2 regions of the Flavobacterium luteolum genome follow, and region 1 is predicted to be linked to the other one. Evidence: riboswitches for the same ligand, from Rfam matches in the RefSeq annotation. Region 1 holds a riboswitch; the other holds the start of a gene.
What was found. Region 1 has a riboswitch for cobalamin ahead of OZP10_RS04750 (TonB-dependent receptor plug domain-containing protein). Riboswitches for the same ligand answer to the same signal wherever they lie in the genome.
Positions count from the first base shown of each region.

Region 2: linked by a shared signal. The riboswitch ahead of OZP10_RS19305 (TonB-dependent receptor) and the one ahead of OZP10_RS04750 (TonB-dependent receptor plug domain-containing protein) in region 1 are both predicted to bind cobalamin.

Region 1 is NZ_CP114286.1:1,156,298-1,163,836, forward strand. Features, by position in the region: gene cobU (bifunctional adenosylcobinamide kinase/adenosylcobinamide-phosphate guanylyltransferase) at 1-150, shown strand, start outside; gene cobT (nicotinate-nucleotide--dimethylbenzimidazole phosphoribosyltransferase) at 257-1,936, shown strand; gene OZP10_RS04740 (adenosylcobinamide-GDP ribazoletransferase) at 2,143-2,940, shown strand; gene cobC (alpha-ribazole phosphatase) at 2,925-3,458, shown strand; cobalamin riboswitch at 3,524-3,728, shown strand; gene OZP10_RS04750 (TonB-dependent receptor plug domain-containing protein) at 3,757-5,610, shown strand; gene OZP10_RS04755 (YncE family protein) at 5,614-6,642, shown strand; gene OZP10_RS04760 (GFO_1087 family putative carboxy terminal peptidase) at 6,722-7,539, opposite strand, start outside.
Region 2 is NZ_CP114286.1:4,498,733-4,506,271, reverse strand. Features, by position in the region: gene OZP10_RS19305 (TonB-dependent receptor) at 1-1,200, opposite strand, end outside; cobalamin riboswitch at 1,311-1,514, opposite strand; gene OZP10_RS19300 (porin family protein) at 1,620-2,267, opposite strand; gene OZP10_RS19295 (M4 family metallopeptidase) at 2,332-7,539, opposite strand, start outside.

The DNA.
Region 1 (7,539 bases):
ACAAATGAAATCGGCATGGGCGTTCATGCAGAAACGCATATCGGAAGAAAATTTGTTGAACTTCAAGGCTGGATGAATCAATTTCTTGCTGCGAATGCCAATGAAGTTGTGCTGATGGTTTCTGGAATTCCGGTTAAAATAAAAGGATAAATTCCAATACAAAAACTCCAAATTCCAAAGCTATGCTTTACCTTTACTAGAATCTTTCCATTTTCAGATTTGGAATTTGGAATTTACAAAATTGGAATTTAAAGAAATGAGCAATTTAGACGATATATTAAAATCACGCCGCGACACAAGACATTTTACAGCAGATGAAGTTCCGGATGAAGTAATCCAGAAAGCTTTACAGGCTGGGCATTGGGCACCTTCTGTAGGACTAACCGATGCTACTAGATATTATCTCATTAAATCTCATGAAGTTAAAAGCTCTATTAAAAACCTCTTTTTAGATTACAACAAAAAAGCCGAAGAACTTACAGATAATCCTGAGCAGAAAGAATTATATAAATCCCTAAAATTAGAAGCAATTGAAGAAGCTCCAATTGGACTTGTTATTGCTTACGATCGTTCGGTTCTAAATCAGTTTACTATTGGAACAATTGGCAGTAACGAAGCCGTAAAATTCAGTTCGGTTTGTGCGGCACAGAATATCTGGCTTTCGCTAACGGAACAAGGATACGGAATGGGTTGGGTTTCGATTCTCAACTATTATCAGTTTAAAAAAATTCTCGATTTACCCGAAAATATAGAACCGCTTGGTTATTTCTGCATTGGGAAACCAGCAACCAATTATAACAATCAGCCAATGTTGCAGCAATTGCATTGGAAACAAAAATCGGAAGCTCCGATCTGTACTGAAATCACAGAAATTAAGTCAATAAATATTTCTGATTTAGATTTAAAATCAGAAAACAAAATCCAAAATAAAGCCGATTTCTATACTCTTTTGCAAGACAAAATAGATTCGAAAACAAAACCTGTTGGTTCTTTGGGAACTTTAGAAGCATTAGCTTTTCAAATGGCAACGGTTTTTGAAACTTTAAATCCGAAAATCGTAAAACCTAATATAGTAGTTTTTGCAGCCGATCACGGAATCGCAAATCATGGCGTAAGTGATTATCCGCAAGATGTTACACGACAAATGGTCAATAATTTTCTAGATGGCGGCGCAGCTATAAACGTTTTCTGCAATCAGAATAATATCGAATTATCAATCGTAGATTCAGGCGTAAATTATGATTTTCCAACCAATGCAAATTTAATCGACGCGAAAATTGCAAAAGGAACGCAGTCATTTCTACACGTTCCTGCAATGAGCAAATCTGAAGTACAATTGTGTTTTGATAAAGGAAAATCAATTGTTGAAAATATTGCAGAATCTGGTTCAAATTGTATCGGTTTTGGCGAAATGGGAATTGGAAACACCTCGACAGCTTCTGTTTTAATGAGTCTTTTAACAGGTTTTCCAATTGAAAAATGTATCGGAAAAGGAACTGGAGTTGAAAACGAAAAACTGCTTTCAAAACAAAATTTACTTAAAAAAGCATTAGATAATTATTCTGGTCAAGATGAATTAATTTCGCAACTCTCCTATTTTGGAGGTTTTGAAATTCTTCAAATGGCTGGCGGAATGCTAGCAGCTTTTGAAAATAAAATGTTAATCTTAGTTGATGGCTTCATTTGTACTGTGGCCTATTTAATTGCTTTTAAAATAAATCCGAACATTAAGCAAAATACTGTTTTTTGCCATTGTTCTGCCGAAAAAGCGCATTCAGAATTGCTAAATTATTTAGAAGCAAAACCTATTTTAAATCTTGATTTACGTTTGGGAGAAGGAACTGGCTGCGCTGTAGCATTCCCAATTTTAAAATCGGCTGAAGCTTTTTTGAATGAAATGGCCAGTTTTGAAAGCGCGGGAATAAGTAGGAAATAGTTTTGCATTTCTAAAAAACAATTATGTTTCATGGTGATTTATTCTCATTTTTGTCATTTCGACGAAGGAGACTCGAGCGATAGCGAATAGACGAAGTAAATCTCCGCAAGTAACTCCGTCCAAACAGACGCCAAACTTTGTCGAGCTTCTCGTAGAGATTTCTCCTTCGTCGAAATGACATACTAAATGGAAAACTAATTATATAAATGAAAAAAGAACTACACATATTCTTCACCTGTCTAATGTTTTATACCAGAATTCCATGCCCTAAAAACATTACACATCATCCAGATTATTTAAATAAAGCCACAAGATATTTTCCCTTTATTGGCTGGATTGTCGGAAGTATATCTTTTATTGCTTATTCTCTATTTGCCTTATTTCTTTCATCAGAAATTGCTGTTATACTAGCGATTATTGCTTCTATTTTAACTACCGGCGCATTTCATGAAGACGGATTTGCCGATGTCTGTGATGGTTTTGGCGGAGGCTGGACCAAAGAAAAAATCTTAATGATTATGAAAGATAGCGCCATTGGCGCTTACGGAGCAATTGGATTGGTTTTACTTTTTCTATTAAAATTCAAACTGCTTTCAGAATCTATTTTATTATTCAACGATTATGATTCTACAGCTGTTTTTAAAATTTACCTCTTATTCATTTCTGCACATTCACTAAGTCGTCTGGCAGCGATAAGCATTATTTTTACACACGAATATTCTCGCGATGATGCTTCAAGCAAAAGCAAGCCAATTGCAAAGCAATATACTTGGAAAGAGGTTTTCGGCTCTTTCTTTTTTGGATTAATTCCGTTACTTGTATTTTCTTATTTTGATTTAAAACTTCTTTTAGCCGTAATCCCTGTTTTTATAACGCGATATTTTTTAGCGCGATATTTTCAAAAATGGATTGACGGTTATACCGGAGATTGTCTTGGAGCTACACAACAGGTTTGCGAAGTGGTATTTTACTTAAGCATTTTATTCTTATGGAAATTTATCTAGTTCGTCATACCGAAACCGTCTGCGAAAAAGGAATCTGTTATGGACAATCGGACGTTGATATTGCTGTTCCTTTTAATGAAATCTTTGACAGAATTATTTCTGAACTTCCTTCTGAGGCAATTATTTTTTCGAGTCCACTAAAGCGTTGCGTTACATTAGCAAAACATATTCAAGAAAATATCAAAACCATTTCGTATCAGGAAGACGAACGTTTAAAAGAAATGAATTTTGGCGATTGGGAATTGAAAAGCTGGAACGAAATTCCGTCTGAAGAACTTAATCCTTGGATGGAAGATTTTGTGAATATAAAAGTTTCAAACGGAGAATCCTTTGTTCAATTACACGAAAGAGTTGGTAATTTTTTATCCGATAAAATTTCAAAAATAAACCAGCCAATTGTAATTGTTGCTCATGCCGGAATCATCAGAAGCATTTTATGTCATCAAAGTTCATTACCCTTAAAAGACGCTTTCAATAATAAAGTTGATTTCGGAGAAGTTATAAAAATCGATTTTTAATGCAAATTATTTATAATTTTTCATGAAACGTAAAACAAATTTGAATAATCAATATTTTTAACTTTATCTTTGCAGCAAATTAAGGTTGTGTTTTTGATTTAAAAACACATTAAAAGGGAATCAAGTAAATTCTTGAGCTGTACCCGCAACTGTAAGCTAAGTTCAAAACGAATGCTTGCTGTTAACTACAAACCACTGTCACGCCCGGCGCGATGGGAAGGTAAACAGCAAGACGCAAGCCAGGAGACCTGCCTTTGTAACAATTTATAGAACTCTCGGGAAAAAGAGTGACGGAATTATGACTTTAAAACAACTTTTTGCTTTTTGCTCTTTTATAATGTGCCAGATTATTTCGGCGCAAAGCGATTCTATTACCAGTCTTAAAGAAGTATTGGTTTCAGACAAAAATTTAAAAACCTATTCAGTTTCTCAGTCTGTTTTAAAACTCAATGATTCTGTAATCAATAAAAACGAAGCTCTTCTAACCGATTTATTAAATTTTAATTCGACTTTATATTTTAAAGAATATGGACGCGGAATGCTTTCTACTGTTTCTTTCAGAGGAACAACTTCTTCGCAAACAGCAGTAATTTGGAACGGGATAAATATCAATTCTCAAATGAATGGAAGCACCGATTTTAATACAATTTCTGGTTCCGATTATAATTCAATAAGCGTTAAAGCAGGTGGTGGAAGCGTTATTTACGGAAGCGGGGCTGTTGGAGGTACTGTACATTTAAATAACGATTTGTTATTTTTTAATCGATTTGAGAATAACTTAAGACTAGATTACGGCAGTTTTAATACGATTGGGATTAATTATAAAACTTCTATTTCTAACAAAAAATGGAGCGCCCAAATTGGACTTTCAAAAAATAGCTCGACAAACGATTATAAATATTTAAATCGATATACTTGGAGAGGCGACCAAAGATGGAATCAGAATGGACAATATGACATCATTACCCTGAGTGCTAATGCTGGATATAAATTCAACCAAAATCATATTTTAAAGCTTTACAGCCAAAGTTCAAACACCGACCGTAATACTTCGTTAGTAGTAGAATCTGAAACCAAAAGCAAATACATAAATGGATTTAACCGAAACTTATTGGAATACGATGGAAGTTTCGGAAAACTTAAAACCAATTTCAAAACCGCTTACATTTTTGAAAACTATCAATATTTTGCTGATAACTCTTTAAAAAATTATAGTTACGGAAAGACTGAAAATTTAATTACGAAGTTAGATGTCGATTATCATTTATTTAAAGCAACTCATATAAACGGAATTGTCGATTACAGTAGAACAAATGGCTACGGAACCAGTTTTGGAAACCATATTCGCGAAATAAGTTCTGCTGCTTTGCTAATTAGACAAGATTTTGGCACTAATTGGAAAAACGAATTAGGCGTTAGAAAAGAATTTACCAATAATTACAAATCGCCCGTTTTATTCAATTTAGGATCTTCTTATAAATTTAACGATTGGTACAATCTAAAACTGAATGTCTCTAGAAACTTTAGAATTCCAACTTACAACGATTTATATTGGGACGAAGGAGGAAATCCGAACTTAAAACCTGAAAGCTCATATCAAGGAGAAATTGGCAATGTCTTTACATTCAAAAATCTGACTTGGACGCAGAATTTTTATTACATGAAAATTACTGATATGCTGCAATGGGTTCCAGGAGCAAATGGTATTTGGACTCCACAAAATCAAGACAAAGTAAATAGTTATGGTACAGAAACTGTTTTAGGTTGGAAAAAAAGTTTTGGCAAAAACAATTTTGCTTTAAATGCCACTTATGCCTATACAATCTCACAAGACGAAAAAACGAAAAATCAAATCTTTTTCGTTCCATTTAATAAGGCAACAGGAGCATTTTCGTATTCTCGAAATAAAATAAGTGCTTATTATCAAATTCTTTATAATGGCTTTGTCTATACGAGAGCCGATAATAATCCAGACGAAATTATTAATGATTATACGATTTCAAATATCGGAATCGATTATGATCTTAAATTTTTAGATTCTTTCAAAGTAGGTTTTCAGGTCTTAAACCTTTTTAATAAAGACTACGAAAGTCTAGAAAACAGACCAATGCCTGGTCGCAATTTCAATATGTATTTAACCTTAAAATTTTAATATATGAAGTTTAGTAAATTACTTTTAATAGCGTTAAGCATCTCGTTATTTGCTTCTTGTTCAAGCGATGACAACGATAGTCCAAAAGGTGCTTACGACAATGGTTTTTTTATTTTAAATGAAGGAAGCACAGATGCTGGAACGGTATCATTTTCTAGCGATGATTTCAGCATTTTTACTAAAGACGTTTATAAAGCAGAAAATGGATCTGATGTACTTGGGAAATTTGCTCAAAACATCTTTTTCAGCGGAGACAGAGCGTATATAATTGCTGGCGGATCTAATGTAATAAACATCGTAAACCGTTATACTTTTAAGCTAATCGCTAAAGTTGACAGCGGATTGGCTAATCCAAGATATGGTGTTGTAAAAGATGGCAAAGCTTATGTAACAAATGCAAACTCATATGATTCTGTTACAGATGATTATATTGCTATTATTAATTTAGCAACAAATCTTGTTGAATCTAAAATTAACCTAAATACAACTGGAAATAGAATTGTTGAAGAAAGCGGAAAATTATACATTACAGATCCTATCGGTAGTGACAAGCTTTCAATTTACAATATCAACACAAAAGCTTTAGAAGCTCCAATAACAATTGGCTCTGGTTCAGATTCTATTGAAGAAGAAAATGGAACTCTTTATATCTTACGTCCTTCTTTTACACAAAGCAGCGAAATTATAAAAGTTAAAATCTCTGACAAATCAGTTTCTAAAATTGAAATTCCAGAATCTCAAGGAGTTGCCGGATATTTAGACATCGAAAACAACCAAGTTTATTATACAGTAGGAAACTCAGTATACTCAATTAACACGGCTGCAACAACAGCTTCTGCTAGCCCACTCTTCACGGCTACTTCAGATATTGGATACCTTTACGGATTTGCAGTTAAAGGCAACCGCGTTTTCCTTTCAGATGGAGGAAACTTTAAAACAGACAGCAAAGCCTATATTTATAACTTCAGCGGAAGTTTATTAAAAGAATTAACTGTTGGTGTTGGTCCAAACGGATTCTACTTTAACGATTAATTTTAACCTTTAGAATTAGTTTTTGTTTTTTTTATGGAAAAGGCTTTCATTTCTGAAAGCCTTTTCTATTTATTGTATTTTAGTTTTTTAATGGATTTTGAATGTACATTCCGTGTCTTAATCCGTTAATGATTTTTGAATCTGTCAAATAAGGGGTATTCGGCTCAGAATTATCATTAAGAGTTCTTTTGGCTGTAGATCCTGTGATTTTAGAAATAGCCAGATTAAGCAAAGGCTCAGACGTTTCTCCTAAAACACCAAAAGTATCCAAATATTCTCTTTGCGCATAAGTAGGCTGTAAACCTTGCTGGTAATCACCAAAACCTGCAGAATTTGAGATTTTAAAAACTAGAGGTTGCATCGCATATTTATGATTTGGATTAATTCCTTTTTTAGAAAACAAAGTTTCTGAATCGTAAATGGTATAAGAGCCAACGTTTTTACCTATAGTAGTTTCTCCAATCTGAACTACATTAATATAAGGCTTTAAGCCATTTATAACCAATTCGCTGGCAGATGCTGTACTCGCAGTAGCAATAATATAAACTGTATTTAAATTTAAACTGTTTAATGCTGTCCCGTCAATATTATTTACAAATCTATAATTCAAGCTTTCTAAATCGTCAGCAGTCATATCTTTCATCCACTTAGTATTAAATTGCGTTTTTGCAAAAACCTGAGTATCAAATTGTCCTGTGATCATACTAGAAAGTCTTATAGCAGAAGGCACCGATCCTCCTCCATTATATCGAAGATCTAAAATCAAATCTGTAACTCCTTGTGATTTTAATTCTCCAAAGGCCTGATTTAATCTACTGTCATAACTTGAATAAAAACCATTATACATCAAATAACCAATTTTATGGCTTCCAGAAGTAATCACTTTATTAATGAAAA
Region 2 (7,539 bases), 2.0 Mb from region 1:
TTCATATCGATACGAAGTTGCAAGAGAAACAAGCGCTGTATATCGCTGCGGAAAAGAGAATTGTGTTTGGATTCCTCTTCTTGTCGCATTTAGTTTATTGTATTGAAAATCGGTTGACAGCGAAACATCCCAAGTGGGCAAAATGCTGTACATATTGACTGCAGAGAAATAAGCTTCCTGCTGATAATAACTATCATCAGATTGTGCTCCTTCGGTTACGGTTTCACCTAAAACATTGGTAGTATCTCGTGCTATATAATGGGTATAATCGTAAGCGAATTTTCCTTTGAGCTGGAATTTATATTTTTCTGAAACGTCTTTCGTTAAAGAAGACTGTCCGAAAAAGTTCTTATCAAATTGTCTAAAACCGTCTTTAAACTTATTTTCTACAATTGCTCCCGGTGCACCGCGTTCAGAATCATAATAATATACTTTAGCATCCCAAGTTCCATTATTAATTTTTCCATACAAACCAGATTCAAATCGGAATGCTTCTACATCGCTGTTCCATCGTGTAGCTGTGGTATCATAAGCCGTGCTTCCGTCTTGGTTTTTTCTTTTGTATCTAAATTTATACTGTCCGTTTGATTTGATGTATTCAGAACTTACGCTTAAACTCACTTTATCGCTCAGCTTTTGTTCCCATCTAAAAGAAGGATCATGATAATTGATGGACATTGTTTTGTAACGAACCAGCAGATTTGTTTTTTTATTGCCAATAAAAACAGGGCGTTTGGTTCGCAAATAAATCGTAGAAGCAGCCGCAAAGTCTTTTGCTGACTGGAAAATTTCGCTTTTCTGTCCATTGTACATCGTAAGCGATTCCATATCATCAAGCGAATACTTTCCTAGATCGGTTACTCCGTTTTGTGCATTTCCCAGCTGAATTCCGTCATAAAAAACACCAACATGATGTGTTCCGATATTTCGAACATCAACTGTCTTGAGTCCGCCGACTCCGCCATAATCTTTAATTTGAGTTCCCGCAAAATAACGAAGTGCATCGGCAACATTGTGACTGGAAAGATTTTCTAGCAGAACACCCGAAAGACTTTGCACGGGAATGACTTCCTGATAGGGTTTTCCTTTTAAAACCACTTCTTTTAAAACCCGCGAACTATCAGTCACTGCTTGGGAATGAAGCAAAAAAGGAATCAATAAAAAAAAAGTTGCAAGAAGCGTTTTTCTAAAATTATACATCACGATTTAATTAAATAAACTTTGCGTGATGCCGTAATTATATAACAGTAGTAATCCCGCTATGCAATAGCAGGTTATTCTCTTGTCATCAACTTCATACCACGAAAGTTTTAAACTATGTGATCGTGGCAGGTCTCCTGACTTATTCTATCTTTAAACGGCCTTCTCATCCCTCAAAACGGAACAATGGCATGGGTAATGTTTAAAGACTTTGTGTAGAACTTACAGTAGCGGGTCTGTTCAGGATTTGCACCTGATTCCCTTTTAACTGCTTTTTCGGTTTGAAAAAGCAGACCAAAATCTGGGGTAAAGATATAACTCAGGTATGGTGTCTGCAAGTTAGAATTTGATTTTTTGCAAAAAACAAAAAACCACTCTTAAAAAAGAGTGGTTTTTAACAGTGATAAAGGTTACTAACTCTAATTAAAAAAATAACCGATTGTTATTTGAAAAACTTTATTCTTCATATCGCTGTTTATAATATAATTTGTGTTTGCTGTTACGTCTTTAAACACATTGGTATAAGACAAATTATATCTTGCATCTGCATAAAACCTGTCTTTAAACTGATACCCTAATCCGAAATTTACAGAAGCATCTACTCCATTTGAATAGTCTGACAAATTCATTTTTTCGCTATTCTCATAACCCAAAAAGTTGTCCTGATATTTGTTGTTTGCTTTTAGTAAAATTCCAACTTGTGGTCCTGCTTGAATACTTAAACCTTTTACAACATAATACTTCAACATTACAGGAATGTTTAAATAGTTTAAGGCAAGAGTGCTTTTATAATGCGAGTTTTGAACCTCTGGATCTGAATAAGATAATTTCATTCCCTGCTGACTATACAGTAATTCTGGCTGTACTGAAAAGTTTTTTGCCAAAGGAATTTCAGCCATTAAACCGGCAGTAAATCCTGTTTTTGCAGATGAGTTCAATTCATTTTCATCAAATGTAAGGCTCGCAACATTTAATCCTGCTTTTACGCCCAGTTTAACCTTTTCGGTTTGAGCCATTGCACCTGCACACATCATTAGTGCACAAATTATCAGCTTTGATTTTTTCATCGTATGTTTTTGTTTTTTAGAAGGGCAGTTCTACGCGAGAACTGCCGTTTCTATCTGTAATTTGTTACTTTTTAATAATCTTAGCCGTGTACTTTTTACCTTGTACCGTACAATCTAGAATATAAACTCCAGTTGTAAGCTGACTTACATTTACGCTTGACGGAACAGCAGAATAGGTTTTACTCCAAACTGCATTGCCTTCCATAGAATAAATTTTCATTTCTGCTTGACCTTCTGCTTTTTCAGCCAAGAAGATGTTTACATTGTCTGCCGCAGGATTTGGGAACACTCTGAAAGAATTGGTCAGTTTTCCAATAAGAAGACCTTTAGAATCAATTGGAGCCGACATATTTGTACAACCGTGTGCATTTGTTACTTGAAGACTATAGCTTCCTTCCCAAATTGTAGAAACCATTTTTTCGGTTGCATTTGGCAAAGGTCTTCCGTTCAAATACCACTGATAACCTGCCGCATCAGCAGAAGCTGTTATTTTGTTTCCTTCTAATGCCTGAATTTCTGGAACTGTATTCTCAAGAACATTGATTGTCGTTGTAAAAATTTTACCTAATCCGTGTTCGTTGTAAACTGTTACATAATATTCACCGCTTTCTGTTGCAGTGAAAGTTGGATCTGTTGAACCATCAAACCATTCGTAAGCAGCATAATTCCCCGGATTTAAAACTACTTCTGGTCCACAAACGTCACCACTTGGAAGATCAGATTCGAAATTGTCGAATGTTACCGTTACTTTTTCTGTTAATGTACATCCGTTGTCAAGAACTGCTGTAACAATGTAATCACCAGGTTTAGTTACTTCGATAGCATTTGTAGCTTCTCCTGTATTCCACTTGTATGAAACTGCTTCTAATTCATTCATTAATAATTTAGATTCAGCATTAATGTAAATGCTTTTACCGGCATAACCATGAATTGATGCATTGTCGAACAATTTAAAATCACCTGAAACTCCCTGATAAGTATAATTTTCAATAATATTATTTTGATCAATAATATCACCTTCTAATTTAGCTGTAAAATTAAATACGTGAGAATCTGCACTATCATCTAATTTTGGCTGTTTTTTGAAGGTATATTCAATGCTTCCTCCAACAGGAATTCCTGCTTGTACAGTTTCAGAAATAGCTTCTGAAGTGTTTAAATATTCTAAATTTAACTGAATTGAGTTTTCTTTAATCGCAATCTGTCCTTCATTTGACAGTTTTACTTTATATTCTTGACTTCCGCAAACATCTTTTGGCGATAAAATCTCCATAGCCACGTCTGTAACGGCATCATTAAAGATTTTTAAATCGTCTAAAACCATATAAGAATATCCATCTGCTTTTGCATGTCTGAAGCGGAACATGACCGATTTGCCTTTGTATTTACTAATGTTTAATGCCGCTCTTTTCCAATCTGTATCAACAAAACTTCCTTTTCTATTGTTTCTCCATAATTCTGTCCATTCTCCTCCTGCAGCTTTAATATCTACCAATAAGATGTCGTTAACATTACTCTGCATTGCATAATAAAATTCAACTGCAGAAGCGCTTTGAGACAATTTATACATTGGCGAAATTAATTCTCCGTAATAAGATAAATTCTCCAATTGACTGTAAAGCATTTTTGTTGAAGAATCTCCTGTATGGTCTTTTTTAGGAACGGTCAAGTTCGCATTATCTGGAGTAGTTACGACTCTCCATGGATAGTTATCATCACTTAAACTTGAAACAAATCCTTTAGCTCCAAACAAAGAACCTTCTGGCATATTTGAAAAATCTTCAAGATTTAATTCTGGTGCGTTTGCAACAACTTGAAAAACGCCTTTTATTACCTGTGCCTGATCTTTTGGTTCATCTGCCGTAAATGCTTTTACAGCAATTTCATAATTTCCTGCAGCCAATTTTGGCAAACCATCAATTTTATAGGTAATTGTCTGACCAACTAATACTTCATCATTTCTCTCTAAAGAAACTGGCGCTCCAACAGCAGTTCCGTTTTGAGAAATTTGGTACTCAACTGTTACTTTATTTATCGGCTGGTAAGCAGAGTTTCTAGCACTTACCACAAATTCGTGAGAAGCCGAATCTTCGTTTACATTTTCTGCAACACTTAGATTAGACAATCTTACATTCGATTTTGTTTCTTTAATTTCGATGTTATCTACTGCAAAACCATTTGCAAAAAATCCGTTATCATTATGGACGAATGCTACCATTACACAAGATTTTCCTGCATATTCAGTCAAATCTACACCATATTCCCACCAAGCTCCATAATAAGGCATGTGGAATACTTCTTTCCAAGTTTCACCACCATCAGTACTTACTTTTACATATCCATCTGAAAGGTGCTGACCATCACCAAAACCGTCAAAAGTTAAATGTGCTGTTTTGTAATTTGTTAAATCAAATACAGGCGAAACCAGCATATCGTTTCCTGCATCGCAATTACATTTATCATCATTGCTCGCCATAAACTTAGTATGATCTGCAATAAACCAGCCTGGAGAACCTAAATCTGTAAGAACTCCGTGATTCCATCCTGCAGAACCATTATTTTCAGATGTTCTCCAGCCTTTGTATTTACTAGCATCTTCAAAATCCATTTTATAAGGAAGAACAGAAACTTTTAAGTCTTCATTGTTCCAATTATCATAAGTAAACGTCAAAGCATTATTGCCTTGTTTAACATCCATAGTCATATCTTCTGGAAAAACTGAAACAGAAACTGTATGTGTTCCAACAGTTTTTAAACTAATATTTGATGTAGAAAAACTAATAGTATCTCTAAATTTGGTAAAATTCAAAGTAGTCAATTCTGTTTTTGAGAAAACTTCATTTTTTGCGGCGTCTAAAATTTTAGTTGTAATATTTACGCGCTGGCTAGTTGTTGCGAAGTTGTTGCTTATTTTACTTACTATTGTAACATTATTATTATCTACAGTACATTTCCCAGCCTCTAGTTTTGATGATAGCAGTGCTAAATCGTATGGTGCATCGCTTACACGAATATTATCTACAAATCCTCCTAAAAAACCGTCATTATAGTCATCTGTTCTGATACGGAAACGAATAGCTACTTTTTTCCCAGCAAGATCATTCAGTCGCATTTGATAAGGATCTTTTCTAAGATTCGTATTAACCGCTGTAAACCAGCCTCCTTCTGTATCATCATAATGTTCGGTATACGGATAATTTACATTTTCGACTTTCTTCCAGTTTTTACCTTTATCTTCCGAATACTCTACGATTAAACCGTCATATCCTGCATGAAATAAATAATATAAATCAAATTCAATATAGGGAGATACTACATTAGTAAAGTCAAATATTGGAGATTCTAATACAAAATCAGAATTAAGAGCCATTCTGTCATTTCTTCTAAAATCTACTGTTGACCAGTTGTATTGTGATTTTATGTTTCTAAAAGATCCAGGATAATTTTGAAATACAAACGTTTGACTGCTTGCGTTCAATGATCTTGTATTCCATCCGCCAGGAGTTCTTTCAAAACCTTCAACATAAGGAAGCTGTGTTACAATACCGCTGTAAGCCGCATTTAAAATACTATTATTAGCCGTATCTGGGTCTTGAGCAAATGTTACATATCCTTCAAAAGTATGGAGACCAAGTCCAGATAAATCGATAGTATTATCAAAAGCAATTGTCATTTCTGAGTTTCCTTTGAAATCTGCCGCCAACGTAACATCTTTCCAAATTGTCGTACTTCCTGGTGTAGTATCAGCATAACCTACTTTAATTACTGTTCCTGCCGGAATAGCCGCGCACCCTAAATTAAAGATCGTAATTGAAGATTGATAATTTGAAGAAAGTGCATCACCTGTATAATACGGCATGCTTAATACTTTTGCTTTAAGATCATAATCTTTTTGAGCTGTCGGAACAACTATCTGTGATATAAAAGTGTAACCTTCTTTTGCTCCAAATTCGGTTATAGGATCTAAATCTACTTTTACTTCTATGTAGTTTATTGCTCCTCCTGTCTGATATGGAATTTTACTTTTTAATTCCACAATTGCTTCTTCACCTGGATTTAAGGCTCTGCCAAAAGCAACTTTTCCATCATAGGTATAAAACGTAATTAAACTTCCAAGAGCACTTGCCATAGCTCTCAATTTGAAGTTTAAATTCTCATCGCTCTTAATTACAGTGCTTCCTGTATTTTTAACTTTCACATAAAAAGACTCTTCTCCTTTTAATGGACCACATGGAACAGAAGGGTTTTCATAAGAAACTAAAAGTATCTGCTTTTCTCCGTAAGCAGGTCCAACACCAATAGCGTACCAAGCATTAGTTACTTGTTTGTATTCTTCAGAACCTAATCCGTACAAATCTTCTGTTGCCATCAAACTCGCCTGACGCATTGCCATAAAGTTGGAAGATGGTGATAAGTATTCTGTAAGCGTAGTATAAGCAATTTTCTCTGCTTTCTCTAAACCAATAGCTTTTACGCTGTAACTGTTGTTTAAGTCATTCACTCCTTCTCCACCTTCAACCAAAAGATAATACCAATAATTGGTAATTCCACTGTTCTGATGTACACCGCCATTATCATAACTGCTATTTGCAGGGTTTGCCCAAAATTCTCCTCCATAAGTATCTGGCTGACCAGCTGCTTTTGGGTTAGCCATACTTCTCAAACTTCCGTGAGAGTACAATTCGTCACCCAGCATCCAGATATCGTTTTTAGTATCTTTACCAGCATAAAGCTCAATAGAAATTCCAAAAATATCACTGAAAGATTCGTTCATTGCTCCAGATTCTCCCAAATAAATTAATCCTGCAGAGAATTGTGTTACGGCATGAGTCATTTCATGTCCAGTAATTCCTAAACTTACAAAAGGCTGCTTGTCTCCATCTCCAAACTGAGCCCAACCTCCTGTCCAAGAAGCATTCTGAACATTAGTTCCTAAGTGCGCAAGACCAAAAATGGTCATTCCTTTATCATCTACACTATTACGATTAAATTTTTCTTCGTAATAATTTAAAGTCTTTTGTAATCCCCAATGAATATCAATTGCCGCTTCATCGTGGTCCTTATTGTACAAATCATTCCAGTTGTTATCTTCATCGATATATTCTGTAAGCACTTCATCAGATGCGTGCTCTGCGTGATTCATGTTTAAAGTATAAATTGGCACTTTGTATTTTCCTTCTAAAGTTTCCAATCTGTAACCGTCTGCATAATGAGTAGTTCCAAAAGTAACATCTCCTGCAAATCTTGCTTTTCCTTTACCGATAGCTGCTCT